2 linked regions of the Loktanella sp. M215 genome follow. Each later gene encodes a partner of the first gene's protein in a complex. Links are inferred from orthologs where the notes say so. Each region holds a gene or a part of one and is shown on either strand. Other genes may lie near its edges.

Region 1 (10,508 bases):
CGCACAGCAGTTGCGTGATGCCGTAGGTGTCGCGCAGGTCGATGAACAGGATGCCACCGTGGTCGCGGACCCGGTGGACCCAGCCGGACAGACGCACGGTCTTTCCGACATCGGCGGCGGTCAGATCGGCGCAGGTCTGTGTGCGGTAGGCATGCATGAACGTGGTCCTCGGGTCAGAGTGGGTCGCGCCGTTTCACCTCTTTGCCCCCCATAAGTCAAGCGCGCGGCCCCCTCCTCGCTTTTTTCCAAATACTCCCGCCGGAGGCTGCGCCTTTGGCACAAAGGCGCACTCGCCCCTTGCACCCGGTTCCGACACTTCTATAAGGCGGAGAATTTGCAAAAACCTGGGGGCCGCCATGCCAAAACGTGATGATATCAAGTCGATCATGATCATCGGTGCGGGGCCCATCGTGATCGGGCAAGCCTGCGAGTTCGATTACTCCGGCGCCCAGGCCTGCAAGGCCCTGCGCGAGGAAGGCTACCGCGTCATCCTCGTCAACTCCAACCCCGCGACGATCATGACCGATCCGGGGCTGGCCGACGCCACCTACATCGAACCGATCACGCCAGAGATCGTGGCGAAGATCATCGAAAAGGAACGACCCGACGCGCTGCTGCCCACGATGGGCGGCCAGACGGGCCTGAACACCTCTCTCGCGCTGGCCGACATGGGTGTCCTTGAAAAGTTCGGGGTCGAAATGATCGGCGCCAAGCGCGAGGCCATCGAGATGGCCGAGGATCGCGGGCTGTTCCGCGAGGCGATGGACCGGCTGGGGATCGAAAACCCCAAGGCCACGATCATCACTGCGCCCAAGAAAGAGAACGGCAAGTTCGATATCAAGGCTGGCCTGCAACTGGCCATCGACGCCATCGAATACGTGGGCCTGCCCGCGATCATCCGCCCGGCCTTTACCCTTGGCGGGACAGGTGGCGGCGTGGCCTACAACCGCGAGCAATACGAATACTATTGCCGCTCGGGCATGGAAGCGTCCCCAATGGCGCAGATCCTCGTCGACGAATCCCTGCTCGGCTGGAAAGAGTTCGAGATGGAGGTCGTCCGGGACAAGGCCGACAACGCGATCATCGTCTGCGCGATCGAGAACGTCGATCCGATGGGCGTGCACACCGGCGATTCGATCACCGTGGCCCCGGCCCTGACGCTGACCGACAAGGAATACCAGGTCATGCGCAACCAGTCGATCGCGGTCCTGCGCGAAATCGGCGTGGAAACCGGCGGATCCAACGTGCAATGGGCGATCAATCCCGCCGACGGCCGCATGGTCGTGATCGAGATGAACCCCCGCGTGTCCCGCTCCTCGGCCCTGGCCTCCAAGGCGACCGGTTTCCCCATCGCCAAGATCGCGGCGAAACTGGCGGTCGGCTACACGCTGGATGAGTTGGACAACGACATCACCGGCGTGACACCCGCGTCCTTCGAGCCGACGATCGACTACGTCGTCACCAAGATCCCCCGCTTCGCCTTCGAGAAATTCGCAGGGTCCGAGCCACACCTAACCACCGCGATGAAGTCGGTCGGAGAGGCGATGGCCATTGGCCGCACGATCCACGAATCCATGCAAAAGGCGCTGGCGTCGCTGGAAACCGGCCTGACCGGCTTTGACGAGATCACCATCCCCGGTGCCCCCGATGCCGCCGCGATCACCAAGGCGCTGGCGAAACAGACCCCAGACCGCATCCGCGTCATCGCACAGGCCATGCGCCACGGTCTGCCCGATGACGACATCCACGCCGTCACGATGTACGACCCCTGGTTCCTTGCCCGCATCCGCGAGATCGTGGACGCCGAGGCCGTGGTGCGGGCAGAAGGCCTGCCCACGACCGAACACGGCCTGCGCAAGCTCAAGATGATGGGCTTCACCGATGCCCGCCTCGCCACCCTCACGGGCCAGACCGAAGCACACATCCGCAAGACCCGGATCAACGCCGGCGTCATCGCTGTGTTCAAGCGGATCGACACCTGCGGTGCCGAGTTCGAAGCGCAGACGCCCTACATGTATTCCACCTACGAATCCCCCGTCATGGGAGAGGTCGAGTGCGAAGCGCGGCCCAGTAACCGCAACAAGGTCGTGATCCTTGGCGGCGGTCCGAACCGGATCGGGCAAGGCATCGAGTTCGATTACTGCTGCTGCCACGCCTGCTATGCGCTGTCGGACGCAGGCTATGAAACCATCATGATCAACTGCAATCCGGAAACCGTGTCGACCGACTACGACACCTCGGATCGCCTCTACTTCGAACCGCTGACCTTCGAACACGTCATGGAAATCCTGCGCGTCGAACAGGACAACGGCACCCTGCACGGCGTCATCGTCCAGTTCGGCGGCCAGACCCCGCTGAAGCTGGCGAATGCCCTGCAAGAGGCCGGTATCCCGATCCTTGGCACCACCCCCGACGCCATCGACCTGGCCGAGGACCGCGAGCGGTTTCAGGACCTCGTCAACCGTCTGGGGCTCAAGCAGCCGGTCAACGGCATCGCCTCGACCGATCAGCAGGCCTTCGATATCGCAGCCAGCATCGGCTTCCCGCTGGTGATCCGCCCGTCCTACGTCCTTGGCGGCCGCGCGATGGAAATCGTGCGCGATCAGGCGCAGCTGGAACGCTACATCTCTGACGCCGTGGTCGTGTCTGGCAAAAGCCCGGTCCTGCTGGACAGCTACCTGTCTGGCGCTGTCGAGGTCGACGTCGACTGCCTCTGCGACGGCGAAAATACCCATGTCGCGGGCATCATGCAGCATATCGAGGAAGCGGGCGTCCATTCGGGCGACTCCGCCTGTTCGCTGCCGCCCTATTCCCTGTCCGACGCGATGATTGCGGAAATCCGGTCGCAGACGGAAAAGCTGGCCCTCGCGCTGCATGTCGTCGGCCTGATGAACGTCCAGTTCGCGGTCAAGGACGAGGAGGTCTACCTGATCGAGGTGAACCCTCGCGCCTCCCGCACCGTGCCCTTCGTCGCCAAGGCCACGGACTCCGCCATCGCCTCGATCGCCGCGCGCCTCATGGCGGGTGAGCCGCTGTCGAACTTCCCGCTGCGCGCGCCCTACCCCGAGACAGAGAACCCGATGGACGTGCTGCCGCTGGGCGATGCCTTCACCTTGGCCGACCCGAAAACGCCTTGGTTCAGCGTGAAAGAGGCCGTGCTACCCTTCGCCCGCTTTCCCGGCGTGGATACGATCCTTGGCCCGGAAATGCGGTCAACCGGTGAAGTCATGGGCTGGGACCGCAACTTTGCCCGCGCCTTCCTCAAGGCGCAGATGGGTGCAGGCACGATCCTGCCGGAAGAAGGCTGCGTCTTCGTGTCGATCCGCGACGACGACAAGACCGATCTGATGGCCACCGCCGCGCGCGGGCTGATCGACCTTGGCCTGACCATCACCGCGACACGCGGTACGGCGGCCTGGCTGACCAGCCACGACATCCCGCACACGACCGTCAATAAGGTCTACGAGGGCGGACTGACCATCGTGGACCGCCTGAAGGATGGCCATATCGCACTGGTCCTGAACACCACCGAAGGCGCGCAGGCCGTGGACGACAGCCGAGAGATCCGCGCCGTCGCCCTGAACGACAAGATCCCCTATTTCACCACCGCCGCCGCCGCACAGGCTGCCGTGATGGCGATGCAGGAACGGGCGAACGGCGCCATCGACGTGCGGTCGCTGCAGGGCTGAGGGTCAGCGGGGCCGGCTGACGGCCCCGCGCATTTTCGACCGAATCGTGCTATGGTGACGCCGACATTGTTGGAGGTTTCCCATGAAATACCTGCTGCCCTGCCTGATGCTGGCCGCCTGCGCCGCCCCGCCACCGCCCGCCAGCCTGACCCTTTCCCCCACCGGCTATCGCGCCGACGGTGATCAGTGCCGGCTTGCGTTCGAGACACCGGCGACGGCGAATTACCTCGACGATGCTGCGGACCTTGTCGCCTGTCCGGCGGACATGGAAAACCTCGGCGTCTTTGCCATCGACACCGACGGGGTCGAGGTCGCGCGGATTGCGGGCTACGTTCTGTACTCCGTGCCACGCCGCTAAGGTCAGCCAAAGCGGTTGGGCTGCGGGTCAGGTGCGCGGCAATACCAGACCAGCAGGACGATCCAGCCGATCAGGGGGATGAAGCTCAGCAGGATCCACCATCCCGACTTGTCGATGTCATGCAGGCGCCGCGCGCTCAGCGCGAAGGACGGGATGATCGTCACCAGTACCCACAGCCCGTCAAGGAGACTGGCGCCGTTGGACCCGAAAAGTGCTGCATCCACGATCCCCAACGCCAGTCCGATCAGAAAGTTGTCGAGTTGCCAGAACCAGAACGCGCCACGATTGCTGCGCCCGCCGAACTGCGCGTAGCGGTGAAAGAACTGGCGGAACGCATCGCCAAGCCCTGATTTCCGTCGGTAATCCTCGGCGGAATCATCAGCGGGCGCATAGGCGGGCGACGTCGGCACATCGGGCCGGGGGGGCGTCACGCCGTCGATATGCCGGTGGGCCGGTTCCCAGTGTTCCAGCGTGTCGGTCCAGACCAGCGTATGGGACCCGACAACGCCACGCTGCACGAGGTCCGCGAAGGCCGCCTTGTCGATCGGTCCCGTCTCGACGCCTGCGTTCACGTAATACCACTGTGCCATGCGATCTTCCTTCTGGTCCGTCAGCGGCAGGCTGCCGCACTTGCGCGGCCGCTGTAAAGTGACCTTGCTGCACCCGTCGCAGGGCTGATGGACTTCACCGCCGATCACCGGCAATAATGCCACGATCCAAGGGGGCTTTTCATGTATCGTGCAGCCATCACCGGCACCGGGGTCTTTACCCCCGAACAGGTCATCACCAACGCCGAACTCGTCGCGGCGTTCAACGCCTATGCCGACCTTTACAATGCCGAGCACGCGGACGCGATCGCGGCCGGAGAAATCGCTGCAAAGCCCCATTCCTCGGTCGATTTCATCGTCGCGGCGTCGGGGATCGAGCAGCGGCACGTGATCGACAAGACCGGCGTGCTTGATCCTACACGCATGTATCCGCACTTTCGCGCGCGCAGCGACGACGAGCCGAGCCTGATGGCAGAAACGGGTGTCGATGCGATCAACACCGCCTTGGCGCAGGCGGGGATCACCGGGGATCAGGTCGATCTGGTGATCTGCGCCGCGTCAAACATCGAACGCGCCTACCCCGCAGTGGCCGTGGAAATCCAGCAATTGATCGGCGCGGGCGGCTTTGCCTTTGACATGAATGTCGCCTGTTCATCGGCCACCTTCGGCATCCAGACCGCCGCCGACATGATCCGCACCGGATCGGTGCGGACGGCGGTGGTGGTGAACCCCGAGATCACCAGCGCCCATCTGGAATGGCGCGACCGGGACTGTCATTTCATCTTTGGCGATGTCGCGACGGCGACGGTGCTACAGCGGGCCGACGACGCTGCCGGCGATCATTTCGTCATCAGATCAACGCGGTGCGCCACGCAGTTCAGCAACAACATCCGCAACAATGCGGGCTTCATGCGTCGTACGCGCGACCAGATGGAAGACCGCCGCGACATGCAGTTCATGCAGAACGGGCGCAAGGTGTTCAAAGAGGTCCTGCCGATGGTCAGCCAGCACATGGCCGACCATATGGAGGCCGAGGGGATCGCCGCCGAGGATCTGAAGCGCCTTTGGCTGCATCAGGCCAACAAGGCGATGAACGACTATATCGGGAAAAAGGTGCTGGGCCGCGACCCTGAACAGGGCGAGCAGCCGAACATCCTGCAGGACTACGCCAATACATCCTCTGCCGGGTCGATCATCGCCTTTGCGCAACATTCGGACGATCTGCAGCCGGGCGATCTGGGGATCATCTGTTCGTTCGGCGCAGGGTATTCGGTGGGGTCTGTGGTGGTCGAGCGGGTCTGACCCCGCCCGACCGCGTCGTTACATGCCGTTGAACGTCTCGGGGTCGGGACCGGTGCGCTCGCCCTGATCCAGCTTGGTGATCGCATCCATTTCGGCCTGCGTGATCTCGAAATCGAAGATCGCCATGTTCGCCTTCAGGTGGTCGGTCTTGGTCGATCGGGCGATCACGGCGTTGCCGCGCTGCAGGTGCCAGCGCAGGATGACCTGCGGTGCGGTCTTGCCGGTGCGCTCTGCCACCGCCTTGATCGGGTCCGCATCGAAGGACCGTGCATTGCCCAGCGGCGACCAGCTTTGCGTCACGACGTCATGGGCGGCGTTGACCTTCAGCATCTTGGCCTGCTGCAGCATCGGGTTCACTTCGATCTGGTTCAGCACGGGCGCCTCTCCCGTCTCGTCGATGATCCGCTTCAGGTGCGCATCGTGGAAATTGCACACGCCGATGGATGTGACTTCCCCGTCGTCACGCGCGGCGATCAGCGCCTTCCATGCGTCGACATAGGCGTCCTGCTTTGGAAAGGGCCAGTGGATCAGCATCAGGTCGAGCTTTTCCAGGCCGATCCGCTTCAAGCTCTCGCCCACGGCGCGGCGCACCGCATCGTAATCCATGCCGTCGTTCCAGACCTTCGACGTGATGAAGAGGTCGTCGCGCGATGTGTCCGACGACCGGATACCCTCGCCCAACTGCTCTTCATTCTTGTAGGCGGCGGCGCCGTCGATCAGCGGATAGCCCATGTTGATGCTTTCGCGCACGACGCGGGCCGTCTCCTCTTGCGGCACCTGCCAGATCCCGAGGCCGAAGGCCGGGATGGAGTGACCGTCGGTGAAAGTCTTGGTGGGAATGTCGGACATCTGCATGTCTCCTGTTCTTGTCATCTGCGGGACACAACAGGTCGGACCGGCACATGTTCCCCGTCAGGAGGTCACGCGTTTGTGGACATCCTCCAGCGTTTCCACCCGTTCCGAATAGCGGTCGGTCAGTTGCGGGCGGCCACGGGTCAGCCAGGTAAAACGGACCAGTTCCTCCATCACGTCGACGATGCGGTTGTAGAGGGGACCGGGCAGCATGCGCCCGTCCGCGAACTGCTTGAAGGCCATCGGGACCGACGACTGGTTCGGGATCGTCACCATCCGCATCCAGCGTCCGAGGATCCGCATCTGGTTGACCGTGTTGAAGGATTGCGATCCGCCGCAGACCTGCATCAAGGCCAGCGTCTTACCTTGGGTGGGCCTGATGCCGCCAATGGGGGCCAACGGGATCCAGTCGATCTGCGCCTTCATCACCGCCGTCATGGCGCCGTGTCGTTCCGGACTGGACCAGACCATGCCTTCGCACCACAGCGCCAGGTCGCGCAATTCGCGCACCTTGGGGTGGTCCGTGTTCGCCTCGTCCGGTAGCGGCAGGCCGGTGGGATCGAAGGTGCGCACCTCGCACCCGAGTGCACGCAACACACGGGCGCCCTCCTCTGCCGTCAGGCGGGAATAGCTGACGGGGCGCAGCGATCCGGTCAGGATCAGAATGCGCGGGGGATGGCGCGGATCGCCCGGTGCCGCATAGTCATCGGGGTCGATAGGATGCAGTTGATCAGCGAGCAGGTTCGGCATGTCTTCGGTCATGGGGCGCGTCCTTGGCAAGAGTCCGTGACCGCATAGCCAAAGCCGCAGGAGATGTCAGCACGCCGGTTCTTGCAAACCCCGTATGGTCGCCGCTATCACCCCAGCCATGGCAAAACTCTATTTCAATTATTCCACGATGAACGCGGGCAAATCGACCGTGCTGCTGCAGGCCAGCCACAACTATGTCGAACGCGGGATGCAGACCTATCTGATGACCGCCCGGCTGGACACGCGCGCGGGACAGGGCCGGATCGCCAGCCGCATCGGCATCGCCCAGCCCGCCGACACCTATGCCCCCGGCGACAACCTTTACACGATGATCGAACGGCGCCTGAAAACCCCCTGCGCCTGCATCTTCGTGGACGAGGCGCAGTTTCTGGACCCAGATCAGGTCTGGCAACTGGCCCGCGTCGTCGACGATCTGGACGTGCCGGTCATGTGCTTCGGCCTGCGGGTCGATTTTCAGGGGCAGCTCTTTCCCGGCTCTGCCACACTGCTGGCGCTGGCGGATGAAATGCGAGAGGTCCGCACGATCTGCCATTGCGGACGCAAGGCTACCATGGTCGTGCGCCGCGACGCGCAGGGGCGCGTGGTGCAGGCGGGCGATCAGGTGCAGGTCGGCGGAAACGACCGCTATGTCTCGCTGTGCCGCAGACACTGGCGCGCGGCGATGGAGGGGGCGGAACCGGACCGCCTGCTCTAGCGTTTGAACCTGCGGGCAGAGTGTGTTCGCCCGTCAGGAACAGCCCATGTCATCCACGAAATACACCGCTCCCCACATGATGCTGCACTGGCTGATGGCCGTGGCGGTGGCGATCCAGATTGTCTTTGCAGACAATATGGGCGCGGCGTTCGACGCCAAGCTCGAAAACATCGAAATCGGGACCGGCTGGACCACAGGCGCAATCTTTCATGCGCTGTTGGGGGCGACCATCGGAGTCCTGATGTTGTGGCGCCTCGGCCTGCGTCTGACGACGGATATCCCGCCGCCACCCGAATCGGCGAGCGTGATCCAGACCGTCAGTCGCGCAACGCACTGGCTGTTCTACGCGATCCTGATTGGCATGCCCATTGTGGGCGCGCTGGCGTGGTTCATCCCGTCAGATTCACTGGCGGGTGTTCACGACATAGCCGGCAAGGTGCTGCTGGCGCTGATCGCCCTGCATATCTTGGGCGCGATCTATCATCACTTCATCGCCGATGACAAAGCGGTCCTGCGGCGAATGTTGCCCCGCTAGGGCATCCACAGCGCCTGCGGCGGCCGTTGGCCCGCAGCCCAGGCGATGACATTGTCCAGCGCCATCTGGCCCATGGCCTCCCGAACCTCCAGCGCTGCCGTGCCAAGGTGCGGCAGCAACACGACATTTTCCAATGTGGTCAAAGCCGCGGGAACACTTGGTTCGTGCGCATAGACGTCCAGCCCTGCCCTTATCCGACCGCGCGTCAGTTCCGCGATCAAGGCGCCCTCGTCCACCACGTCACCCCGCGCCACGTTCACGAAGATCGCACCATCGTCCAGTTGTGCCAGCGCCGCGGCATCAATCAGATGCGCGTTGTCACCTCCGCCGGGGACCGTCACCACGACCACGTCGGACTGGCTCATCAGGCTGTGCAGATCGGGCACCTGACGGGACGGCACATCGACGTCCTTTTCCGAGCGATTGAAATAGATCACCTTCATATCGAAACCGTAGTGCGCCCGCCGCGCGACCGCCTGCCCGATCCGGCCCATGCCGATGATCCCCAGCCGCTTGCCCGTGACATGCGCGCCCAGCATCTGCGTCGGATGCCAACCGGTCCAGCCGCCCGCACGGACCAGACGCTCGCCCTCGCCCGCCCGCCGGGCCGCCATCAGGATCAGCGTCATCGCAATGTCAGCGGTGGCATCGGTCACGACATCGGGCGTGTTCGACACCTGAACACCCGCCCGTTGCGCCGCAGCAAGGTCGATGTGGTTATGGCCGACGCCAAAACTCGCGATCATGCCGCAGCGCAGATGATTCGTGGCAAAAGCCTCGGCGGTGAAGGCGTCGCCCAGCGTGCACAGAATCGCATCGTGGTGCTGCATCGCCTCCGCCGCCTCGGCCGCGGTCAGCCCCACAGTGCTGTCGCGCAAGGTCACATCGAATATGGCACGCGCGGCGGCAATCGTCGCGTCCGGAAAGGTTCGGGTCAACAGAAGACGTTTCAATGCAAGCGCCCTCCGGCAGGAACGTCCTGATCCGGCGTCACCAGAACGACCGCACCTTCGGCATCCGGCATCCCCAGAACCAGAACCTCTGACATGAACTTGCCGATCTGGCGCGGCGGAAAGTTCACCACGGCGCAGACCATCCGCCCCACCAGCGTGTCCGGCGTATAGTGGACCGTCAGTTGCGCGCTGGTCTTGCGCTCTCCGATCTCGCCACCAAAATCGATCCAAAGCTTGATCGCGGGCTTGCGGGCCTCGGGATAGGGTTCGGCCCGCGTGACGCGCCCAACCCGGACGTCAACCTTCATGAAGTCGTCGAATGAGATCTCAGTCACGTGCAAGCTCCCGGCTGCGTGTGGCCGCGGCTGTCACGGCGCGGGTCAAAAGCGGCGGGAATCCGGTCGCAGCATCCATCAGCACCTCCAGCGCGGCCTGCGTGGTCCCATTCGGGCTGGTCACGTTGCGGCGGAGCTGGGCGGGGTCCTCGGGGCTGTCTTCGGCCAGTTGCCCTGCGCCGCCGACGGTCGCCTTGGCCAGCGCCATGGCCAGGTCCGGCGCCAGCCCCTGCTCCACCCCAGCCGCGGCAAGTGTCTCGATCAGGTGAAAGACATAGGCCGGGCCCGACCCGCTTACGGCGGTCACGGCATCCATCTGGGATTCCTCCTCCAGCCGCACCGTCTGGCCCACCGCCCCCATCAGCGCCTCGGCCAGGGCCAGATGCGCCTCGGTCGCGGCGGCGTTGCCAATCAGCGCCGAAATACCCCGCCCGATGGCCGCAGGCGTGTTCGGCATCGTCCGCACGACGG
Region 2 (9,436 bases), 220 kb from region 1 along the record:
AGCACATCCTGTGGTTCTTCGGTCACCCCGAGGTCTACATCATCATCATCCCCGGCTTCGGCATCATCAGCCACGTCATCGCGACGTTCAGCAAGAAGCCGATCTTCGGCTACCTGCCGATGGTCTATGCAATGGTCGCGATCGGTGTTCTGGGCTTCGTCGTCTGGGCGCACCACATGTACACGGTCGGTCTGTCGCTGACGCAGCAGTCCTACTTCATGATGGCGACGATGGTCATCGCGGTCCCCACGGGCGTCAAAATCTTTAGTTGGATCGCGACGATGTGGGGTGGCTCGGTAGAGTTCAAGACCCCGATGCTCTGGGCGATGGGCTTCTTGTTTCTGTTCACCGTCGGTGGCGTCACCGGCATCGTGCTCAGCCAAGCCGGCATCGACCGCGTCTATCACGACACCTACTACGTCGTGGCGCACTTCCACTACGTGATGTCCCTGGGTGCCGTCTTCGCGATCTTCGCAGGCATCTACTTCTACCTGCCCAAGATGTCGGGCCGCATGTATCCCGAATGGGCCGGCAAGGTCCACTTCTGGGCCATGTTCATCGGCGCGAACATCACCTTCTTCCCGCAGCACTTCCTTGGTCGTCAGGGCATGCCCCGTCGCTACATCGACTACCCGGAAGCCTTCGCCACTTGGAACTACGTCTCGTCGCTGGGGGCCTTCCTGTCCTTCGCCTCGTTCCTGTTCTTCATCGGCGTGCTGTTCTGGACCCTGTTCCGTGGTGCAAAAGTCACCGTGAACAACCCCTGGAACGAATGGGCCGACACACTGGAATGGACCCTGCCCTGCCCGCCGCCCGAGCATACGTTCGAGCAGCTTCCCAAGCGGAGCGACTGGGACAAGGGCCACGCCCACTAAATCCCGCCACACAACGAAAAAGGCACCGGAGCGATCCGGGGCCTTTTTTCATGGCTTCGGCGTTGTAATCGCGCCAGCGCTTCACCCGCCGACACTCCGACGCCTCAGCTTCGGCGCACCACGCACCACAAAAGTCTGAAGACCCCGTTGCCGCATCGCCCGTTTTCCCCGCGGATAAGGGTCACAGCTTGATGTCGTAGGTCACCCAATGCGTCCGCGCCGCGACCCGGTCATAGACCCCGCGCGCACGGTAGTTATCCTCGGCCGTGATCCAGCGGATCACCGTCCATCCCCGCGCCATGCCGATCCCGCGCAGCGCCGCGATCAGCTCATCCGCCGCCCCGCTACCCCGCACGTCAGGGTCAACGAAGAGGTCATCCAGAAACCCGCCCGTGCTGGCCGACAGGGGCCGCGCAAAGGCGCGGTAATGCGCCAGACCGATCACCGTGCCATCCGCGGCACAGGCCACCAGCCCTTCGGTTGCGTGACCCGCATCCATCAGCCAGCCCCAGACCCTGTCCCGCATCACCGCCGTCTGGTCGACGCGGTAAAAGGCGGCATAGCCTGCATAAAGCTTGTCCCACACCCCCCGGTCGGCAGCCGTCACAGCCCGAATTGTCACCGTCATTTCCAACCTCCCTGTACGCGCACATCGCATCCATGACACGTCCGCCGTCACCTGACCAAGAAAAATCCCACCGGAGGCATCCTGACCCTCGCAAAGCCGCACCGCCACCGCGACCAAGCGGCACAGTTGCCAGCCGCAACCGTCCTGCTAAAACAGCCTCATGCCCTACGAATGGTCCCCAGAACCCCCACACGCCGACCCGGACTGGAGCCTCGCGCTCTGGCCCTACCGGTCCTTGCTGCGGCGCGATTTCGTGCTGTTCATGGGGGCTACGGCGGCCATCATCCTGCTGCCCTTGCTGACCGTGCTGGGCTCGGTCGTGCTCTGGGCGCTGCTGCCGTTCTTCGCCGCGATGTTTGGCGGTCTCTGGTACGCGCTGAACGTCAGCTACCGGCGCGGCGAGGTCCTGGAGGAGCTGCGCGTCACCGCTGACACCGCCTATCTGGTGCGCCACAATCCCAAGGGGCCACGGCAGGACTGGCGCGCGAACCGCTACTGGGTCAGCGTTCATCTGCACCCCAAGGGCGGCCCTGTCGAAAACTACATCACCCTGCGGGGCGGCGACCGCGAGGTCGAGATCGGCGCCTTCCTCGACGCCGCCGAACGCCTCGCCCTCTACGACGACCTCAAGCGCGCCCTGCGCGGCTGACGGTGACACACAGCCTTCGACATCAGGCCAGCGATGCCCTGTGACGGATCCAGTGACGGGCCGTCCCAGCCCGCGCGAACCTGCAGACCTTCTTCTGGTCGCAAATACTTCGGGGTCCGGGGCAGCGCCCCGAAAAGGGGTGGGCGGGCGGGCCCGTCCACCCCGTCACAATCAGCCCAGACGGTCCTTGACCATCGGCCCGACCCGGCCAAAGTCCATCTGCCCGGTGTATTTGTCCTTCAGCACGGCCATGACGCGGCCCATGTCACGAATGCTGTCGGCCCCGGTCTCGGCGATCGCTGCATCGACGGCGGCGGCAGTTTCGTCGGCGTCCAGCTGGCGCGGCAGGAACTCCTCGACCACCTTGATCTCCGACAGCTCCTTTTCGGCCAACTCCAGACGGCCGCCCTCCTCGTAGGCGCGCGCGCTTTCCTGCCGCTGCTTGACCATGCGGCCCAGGATCGACAGCACTTCGGCACTGTCGACCACCGCCCCGTCTTCGGCGCCGGTGCCACGCAGGGCGATGTCACGGTCCTTGATCGCGGCGTTGATCAGCCGCAGGGTGGACAGACGATCCGCCTCGCGGGCCTTCATCGCATCCTTGAGTGCTGCGGAAAGTCGCTGTCGCACGTCCATGTCAGTGGTTCCATTCCTAAGATCGGCGCAACATAGGGCTGCGGTCCGGCCCTGACAAGCGCTGCCGACGCGGCGTCACGGCCCACCCCTTGACCCCGCCCCGCAGCCTGCGTAGGACAGGCCGAATTTGCGCGCCCGCGCCTGCCCGCGCCCGCCCGCCAGCGCCTGCCGAAGGGGACCCCGGATGACCATCACCGATACCGCGAAGCCCACTGCCTGCCTCGCCCTTGCGGACGGCACCGTGTTCTACGGCCGTGGCTTCGGCGCCACGGGCCAGACCACCGCGGAACTCTGCTTCAACACCGCGATGACCGGCTATCAGGAAATCATGACCGACCCCTCCTACGCGGGTCAGGTCGTCACCTTCACCTTCCCCCACATCGGCAACACCGGCGTCAACGCCGAGGATGACGAGACCGCCGATCCCGTCGCTGCGGGCATGATCGTGAAATGGGACCCGACCGAGGCGTCGAACTGGCGCGCCACCGAAGAGCTGACGACATGGCTCGCGCGCCGCGGCCGGATCGGCATGGGCGGCATCGACACCCGTCGCCTGACCCGCGCGATCCGCCAGCAGGGCGCACCCCACGTGGCCCTCGCCCACGATCCCGACGGCAACTTCGACATCGCGGCCCTCGTCGCCGCCGCGCGCGGCTTTGCGGGCCTCGTCGGTCTCGATCTGGCCAAGGACGTGACCTGCGCTCAAAGCTACCGCTGGAACGAGATGCGCTGGGCCTGGCCCGACGGCTACCCGATCCAGGGCGCGCCCAAGCACAAAGTCGTCGCCATCGACTACGGCGCCAAGCGCAACATCCTGCGCTGCCTCGCCTCTGCCGGCTGCGATGTGACGGTGCTGCCCGCATCGGCCACGGCCGAGGATGTGCTGGCCCTGAATCCCGACGGCGTCTTCCTGTCCAACGGTCCCGGCGATCCTGCGGCCACCGGCGTTTACGCCGTGCCGATGATCAAGGGTGTGCTGGAACGGGCCGATCTGCCGGTCTTCGGCATCTGCCTCGGTCACCAGATGCTGGCCCTCGCCTTGGGCGCGCAGACGATCAAGATGAACCACGGCCACCACGGCGCCAACCATCCGGTCAAGGACATGACCACTGGCAAGGTCGAGATCACGTCGATGAACCACGGCTTTACCGTCGACAGCCAGACCCTGCCGGCCGGGGTCACGGAAACCCACGTAAGCCTCTTCGACGGGTCGAACTGCGGGATCGCACTCGCGGACCGGCCGGTCTTCTCGGTCCAGTATCACCCCGAGGCAAGCCCCGGCCCGCAGGACAGCTACTACCTGTTCGAACGCTTTGCCGACGCCATGCAAGCCCGCAAGATGAACTGAGCCGGGACCGCCTTAACGACTTCTTAACCACCGTCTGCCCTTATGGGACCGCAACACAGGCGGACCCATGACGATTTTTGCGCCAGGCTTTTCCATGGCGGATCTGGATGCCCCCCTGCCGGAGGATCCGGCGGGTCTGCTGCAAAGGCTCGTGCAGGACGGCTACGTCACTGCGGCGCAGGCACAGGCGGCACAAGAGATCGCCGCGCGTGAAAACCTGACCGTGCTGGGTGTGCTGCAGACCCGGTTCAGCTTGTCCCAGCGCAGTCTGGCGCTGGTGCAGAACGCCACATTGTCTGCCCGCATGATCGATCCCATGATCGACGCACCGGACCGCGCCCTCGTGCAGACCTTTGGCGCGGCGCAGGCGATGGCCGGCGGCGTCCTGCCGTGGCGCAGGATGGGCGACTGCACGCTGATCCTGTCGCCCGATTATGCCCGTTTCCTGCGTCAGCAACCGGCGCTGACCGCCGCACTCGGACCCGTCCGCATGGGCGTCAGCATGCCTGACCAGATCACGGGTGCGCTGGCACGCGACTTTGGCGCGGACCTTGTCAGGCGGGCCGAAACGCGGTTGCCCGCTGCAGACAGTTGCCGCGACTGGCGGGCCGGGCGCGCGATGGGATGGGTTGTGGTCGCTGCGTTCGCGCTGGTGGCTGCAACCGTGGCCGCCCCGGTCGCTGTCATCACCGCCTTTTCGGCGCTCGCGGTGGTGCTTCTGGTTTTGACCGGCGGGATCAAGGTCGCCGCAGCGCTGTCCGGCCTGCGGACCGACGCGGCACCGTCCGTTGCTTCACCCGACGGGCCCCTGCCAATCATCACCCTGCTGGTGCCGCTCTACCGCGAACGGGCCATCGCCGACCACCTGCTGACTCGGCTGGAAGCACTGGATTACCCCCGCGAACGCCTCGACGTCTGCCTCGTGCTCGAAGACAACGACACCACCACGAAAGAGGCGTTGGGCCGCACCCGCCTGTTGACGTGGATGCGGTCCATCACCGTGCCCGAAGGCACGCTGCGGACCAAGCCACGCGCGCTGAACTACGCGCTCGACTTCGCGCGCGGCAGCATCGTGGGCGTCTACGATGCAGAGGATGCGCCCGCCACCGACCAGCTGCGCATCGTCGCCGCGACCTTTGCCGGCGCCGATCCGCAGGTGGCCTGCCTGCAGGGCGTGCTCGACTATTACAACAGCAGCGCCAACTGGCTGACCCGCTGCTTCACGCTGGAATACGCCAGCTGGTTCCGCGTCGTGCTGCCGGGCTATGCCCGCATGGGCCTTGTCGTGCCGCTGGGCGGCACCACGCTGTTCTTTCGCCGCGACATCCTGGAACGGCTGGGCGGCTGGGACGCCCATAACGTGACAGAGGATGCGGATCTTGGCCTGCGGCTGGCGCGCGCGGGCTACCGGACCGCCTTCATCCCCTCCGTCACCGAGGAAGAGGCGAACGGCCGCTTCTGGCCTTGGGTCAAGCAGCGGTCACGCTGGCTCAAGGGGTACGGCGTCACGTGGTGCGTCCACATGCGCGAACCGCGCGCACTCTGGCGCGATCTGGGGCCGTGGCGGTTCTTTGGCGTGCAGGTGCTGTTTGCGGGCACGCTGTCGCAATTCCTGCTGGCACCGCTGGTCTGGTCGTTCTGGCTGGTCCCCTTCGGGGTGCACCACCCGGCGGCGGACCTGCTGCCGCGCCCGGTCTTCTGGGCCATGGTGGGCCTCTTCATCACCTGCGAACTCGCGAATTTCGCCATCGCCGCCCTTGCCGTGCGACGCGCGGGCAAGGGCTGGCTGATTCCCTGGGCACTGACCCTGCAGCTTTATTTCCCGCTAGGGGCCGTCGCCTGCTACAAAGGGCTGCTAGAACTCACGTGGAAGCCGTTCTACTGGCACAAGACCGCGCACGGCATCCTGTTGCCAAAGCATGCGCCCGCTACTGCGCCGCCTCGACCTTTGCCGCATCCAGTTTCAGACGCGTGACGAAGGCCTCAGAGATATGCGCCCGCAGCGCCGTATCCGCCGCATCGCCGTCACCCGCAGCGATGGCCTCGACGATTCGCTCGTGCTCCCTCAGCGTATCGCCGCCCCGCCCCTTGGCGGAAATCGAGGTCGTGGCCAGCAGGGCCATCGACCGGTGCACCAGATCCAGCTGCTGCACCAGAAACCGGTTGTGCGACGCAAGGTGGATCTGCTTGTGGAACCGCCGGTTCGCGCGGCTCAGCGCCTCGGGGTCGTCCTTCAGCGCTTCGTCGGCGGCCAGCATATCGCGCAGCACGGCGACTTCCTCTGGCGTGGCATGACGGGCCGCCAGCCGGGCGGCCAGCCCCTCCAGCGTGCCGCGCACGACGTAAAGCTCTGCCATCTGCGTGTGGTCGAGGGAGGCCACGATCAGCGACCGCCCGTCGCGGGTCAGCAGGCTTTGCGTCTCCAGCCGCTGCAGCGCCTCGCGCACCGGGGTCCGGCTGACGCCCAGCCGGTCGGCCAGCTCGCTTTCCACCAGCCGGTCGCCGGGCTTGTAGATGTGGCTGTCGATCGCTTCGAGGATCAGCGCATAGGCATCCTTCTGCGGTGTTGCGCGATCTTGCATGGTGTCCCCCTCGGTCTGGCAGCAGCATAGCGGGGGCTGGACGGCACAGGCAAGGATGTCGCAGCCCGCGACCTTTCCGGGCGCCCTGCGATGCCCTATATCCCGGGCATGGACAAAATACAGACAGATCTTCTGATCAGCGGCGGCGGCGTGGCGGGCCTCGCGGCAGCGGTAGCCTTCGGTGCTGCGGGTTTCGACGTCGTCGTGGTGGACCCGGCCCCGCCCGTCACCGATGCCGCAGACCCCGGCGCTGACCTGCGCACCACCGCCTTTCTGCAACCGGCCCAAGGGGTTCTGGACCGTGCCGGGGTGTGGCAGGCACTGTCAGGTCACGCCACGCCGCTCGCGATCATGCGGATCGTGGACGCCGCAAAGGAGACGCCCGTCAGCCGCGACTTCGCCGCCTCCGACATCTCTGACAGGCCCTTCGGGTGGAACCTGCCGAACTGGCTGCTGCGCCGCGTGATGGTCGACCGCATCGGGGCGATGGACAACGTGACCCTGCGCACCGGCACCGGCTTTGCCGCAATGGTCGCGCGCACGGATCAGGCGCTGGTGCGGCTGACCGACGGCACACAGATCGCGGCCCGGCTGGTGATCGGCGCCGACGGCCGCGGATCTCCGGTGCGAGAGGCCGCAAGCATCGGTGTTGCGACGACGCGCTACGGCCAAAAGGCCGTGACCTTTGCCGTGACCCACCCCGGCCCGCACAACGGCGTCTCGACCGAGGTGCATCGCGCGGGCGGCCCGTTCACGCTGGTGCCCCTGCCCGACCACGACGGCCAGCCCTGCTCCTCCGTCGTGTGGATGGATACCGGCCCACGGATCACAACCCTTGCAGCCCTCTCGGACGCGGATTTCACAGCCGCCGCGAACGATCGCAGCGCCGGTGTGAATGGCCCGCTGACACTGGTCGGCCGCCGGTCGGTCTGGCCGATCATCAGCCAGATCGCGGACCGGATCACCGCACCGCGCACGGCACTGGTGGCCGAGGCCGCCCACGTCATGCCGCCCATCGGCGCGCAGGGCCTGAACATGTCGCTGGCCGATATTGCCTGCCTGCTGGACCTTACGGTCGCGAACCCTGACGCGCTGGGATCGCCCGCAATGCTCGCGGCCTATGCCCGCGCCCGCCACGGCGAGATGCGTCTGCGCGTCACCGGCATCGACGCGCTGAATCGCACGTCGATGGCGCAAAGTCCGCTGATCCACGACCTGCGCGCCCTCGGCGTCCGGGCCTTGCACGACGCAAGCCCGGTCCGCCGCCGCCTGATGAAGCTGGGGCTGGGTGCCGCCTAGAGCACGCGGGTAAGCACCGGCAGCAACCGGTCCAGCGTGCCCTGCACGTTATAAAGCTTGTCGAGCCCGAAGAGCCCCAGCCGGAAGGTCATGAAATCGGCAGGCTCGCCCACCTGCAACGGCACGCCTGCAGCAATCTGCATGCCTTCTTTTACGAAGGCCGCACCGGATTTCACCTCCGGATTGTCGGTGTAGCTGACCACGACGCCGGGCGCCTGAAAGCCCTCTGCCGCGACCGACGCGACGCCCATGCCCGTCAGATGTTTCCGCACCGCATTGCCCAACTCCCACTGGGCGGCCTTCAATTTATCAAAGCCGTAATCCCGCGTCTCCTCCATCGTGTCGCGGAAGGCGCGCAGCCCGTCCGTCGGCATCGTGGCATGGTACGCGTGACCGCCATCCTCGTAGGCCTTCATGATCTGGCGCCACTTCTTCAGATCACCGGCAAAACTGTTCGAGGTCGTCGCCTCCAGCCGTTCCGCCGCGCGGTCCGACATCATCACAAGGCCCGCACAGGGTGTCGCCGACCAGCCCTTTTGCGGGGCAGAGATCAGCACGTCGACGCCGGTCGCCTTCATGTCGACCCAGATGCAGCCCGACGCGATGCAATCGAGCACCATGATCGCCCCCACTTCATGCGCCGCATCGGCCATGGCTTTCAGGTAATCATCGGGCAGGATCAGGCCCGCGCTGGTTTCCACATGGGGGGCAAAGACCACATCCGGCTTGGCAGCGCGGATCGCCTGCACCACATCCTCGATCGGCGCGGGCGCAAAGGGCGCGCGGCTGTCGTTGCCGGTCTGATGCGCCATCTTCACGGTCGTCTCGGCAGCAAAACCGCCGGCGTCGAAGATCTGGCTCCAGCGGTAGGAAAACCAGCCGTTGCGGACGATGAAACAATGCGCGTTCGTCCCGAACTGCCGCGCCACCGCCTCCATGCCGAAAGTGCCGCCGCCGGGGACGATCGCCACCGCATCGGCGGCATAGACCTCTTTCAGCAGGGCAGAGCAGTCGCGCATGACCTGCTGGAACACCTTGCTCATGGAATTGAGCGACCGGTCCGTGAAGACCACCGAAAATTCCATCAACCCGTCCGGGTCGACCGGGGCATGCGTCATCTGTCCGTCCATTGCGTCCTCCATCGCTTTGACCTCTGAGGTAGGCCGAAACCACGCGTCTGGCAAAGTCTATCTTTGCGTGACGCTCACAGCGGCCCCGGCCTGCGCTCCTCGCTCAGCATCACGTTGGCCTCGACCGTGCCGACCCCCGGCAGCGTCATGATCCGCCGCCGCAGCACCCGCTCGAAATCCGCAAGGTCGCGGGCCACGACCCGCAGGCGGTAATCGTAAAGTCCCAGCACATGCGTCACCACCTGCACCTCCGGGATCGCGCCGACCGCGCGCTCGAAATCCTCAAGGC

Evidence for each region.
Region 2: the proteins of carB (region 1) and carA are in contact, whole or in part, in a solved structure (PDB 1KEE), measured with the Escherichia coli proteins. The link is inferred for Loktanella sp. M215 from one-to-one orthologs.

Annotation. Positions count from the first base shown.
Region 1 is NZ_WMEA01000001.1:3,673,468-3,683,975, forward strand. Bases 1-3,889 are described here. They hold carB (carbamoyl-phosphate synthase large subunit), read left to right. Parts: upstream 1-356; coding sequence 357-3,689; downstream 3,690-3,889. Other genes in these bases: aspS (aspartate--tRNA ligase), read right to left, coding at 1-157; GLR48_RS18060 (hypothetical protein), read left to right, coding at 3,772-3,889. In the rest of the region: more of GLR48_RS18060, read left to right, coding at 3,890-4,047; GLR48_RS18065 (DUF805 domain-containing protein), read right to left, coding at 4,050-4,637; GLR48_RS18070 (beta-ketoacyl-ACP synthase III), read left to right, coding at 4,779-5,897; GLR48_RS18075 (aldo/keto reductase), read right to left, coding at 5,916-6,746; arsenical resistance protein ArsH, read right to left, coding at 6,810-7,511; GLR48_RS18085 (thymidine kinase), read left to right, coding at 7,618-8,214; GLR48_RS18090 (cytochrome b), read left to right, coding at 8,261-8,749; GLR48_RS18095 (2-hydroxyacid dehydrogenase), read right to left, coding at 8,746-9,702; GLR48_RS18100 (tRNA-binding protein), read right to left, coding at 9,699-10,037; proC (pyrroline-5-carboxylate reductase), read right to left, coding at 10,030-10,508. UniProt on the Escherichia coli protein: Large subunit of the glutamine-dependent carbamoyl phosphate synthetase (CPSase).
Region 2 is NZ_WMEA01000001.1:3,447,401-3,456,836, forward strand. What follows is about bases 2,238-5,054. They hold carA (glutamine-hydrolyzing carbamoyl-phosphate synthase small subunit), read left to right. Parts: upstream 2,238-2,972; coding sequence 2,973-4,136; downstream 4,137-5,054. Other genes in these bases: GLR48_RS16955 (GatB/YqeY domain-containing protein), read right to left, coding at 2,324-2,788; GLR48_RS16965 (glycosyltransferase family 2 protein), read left to right, coding at 4,204-5,054. In the rest of the region: ctaD (cytochrome c oxidase subunit I), read left to right, coding at 1-875; GLR48_RS16945 (GNAT family N-acetyltransferase), read right to left, coding at 1,057-1,503; GLR48_RS16950 (DUF2244 domain-containing protein), read left to right, coding at 1,664-2,152; more of GLR48_RS16965, read left to right, coding at 5,055-6,111; GLR48_RS16970 (GntR family transcriptional regulator), read right to left, coding at 6,065-6,718; GLR48_RS16975 (FAD-dependent monooxygenase), read left to right, coding at 6,809-8,017; GLR48_RS16980 (aminotransferase class V-fold PLP-dependent enzyme), read right to left, coding at 8,014-9,135; GLR48_RS16985 (Lrp/AsnC family transcriptional regulator), read right to left, coding at 9,222-9,436. UniProt on the Escherichia coli protein: Small subunit of the glutamine-dependent carbamoyl phosphate synthetase (CPSase).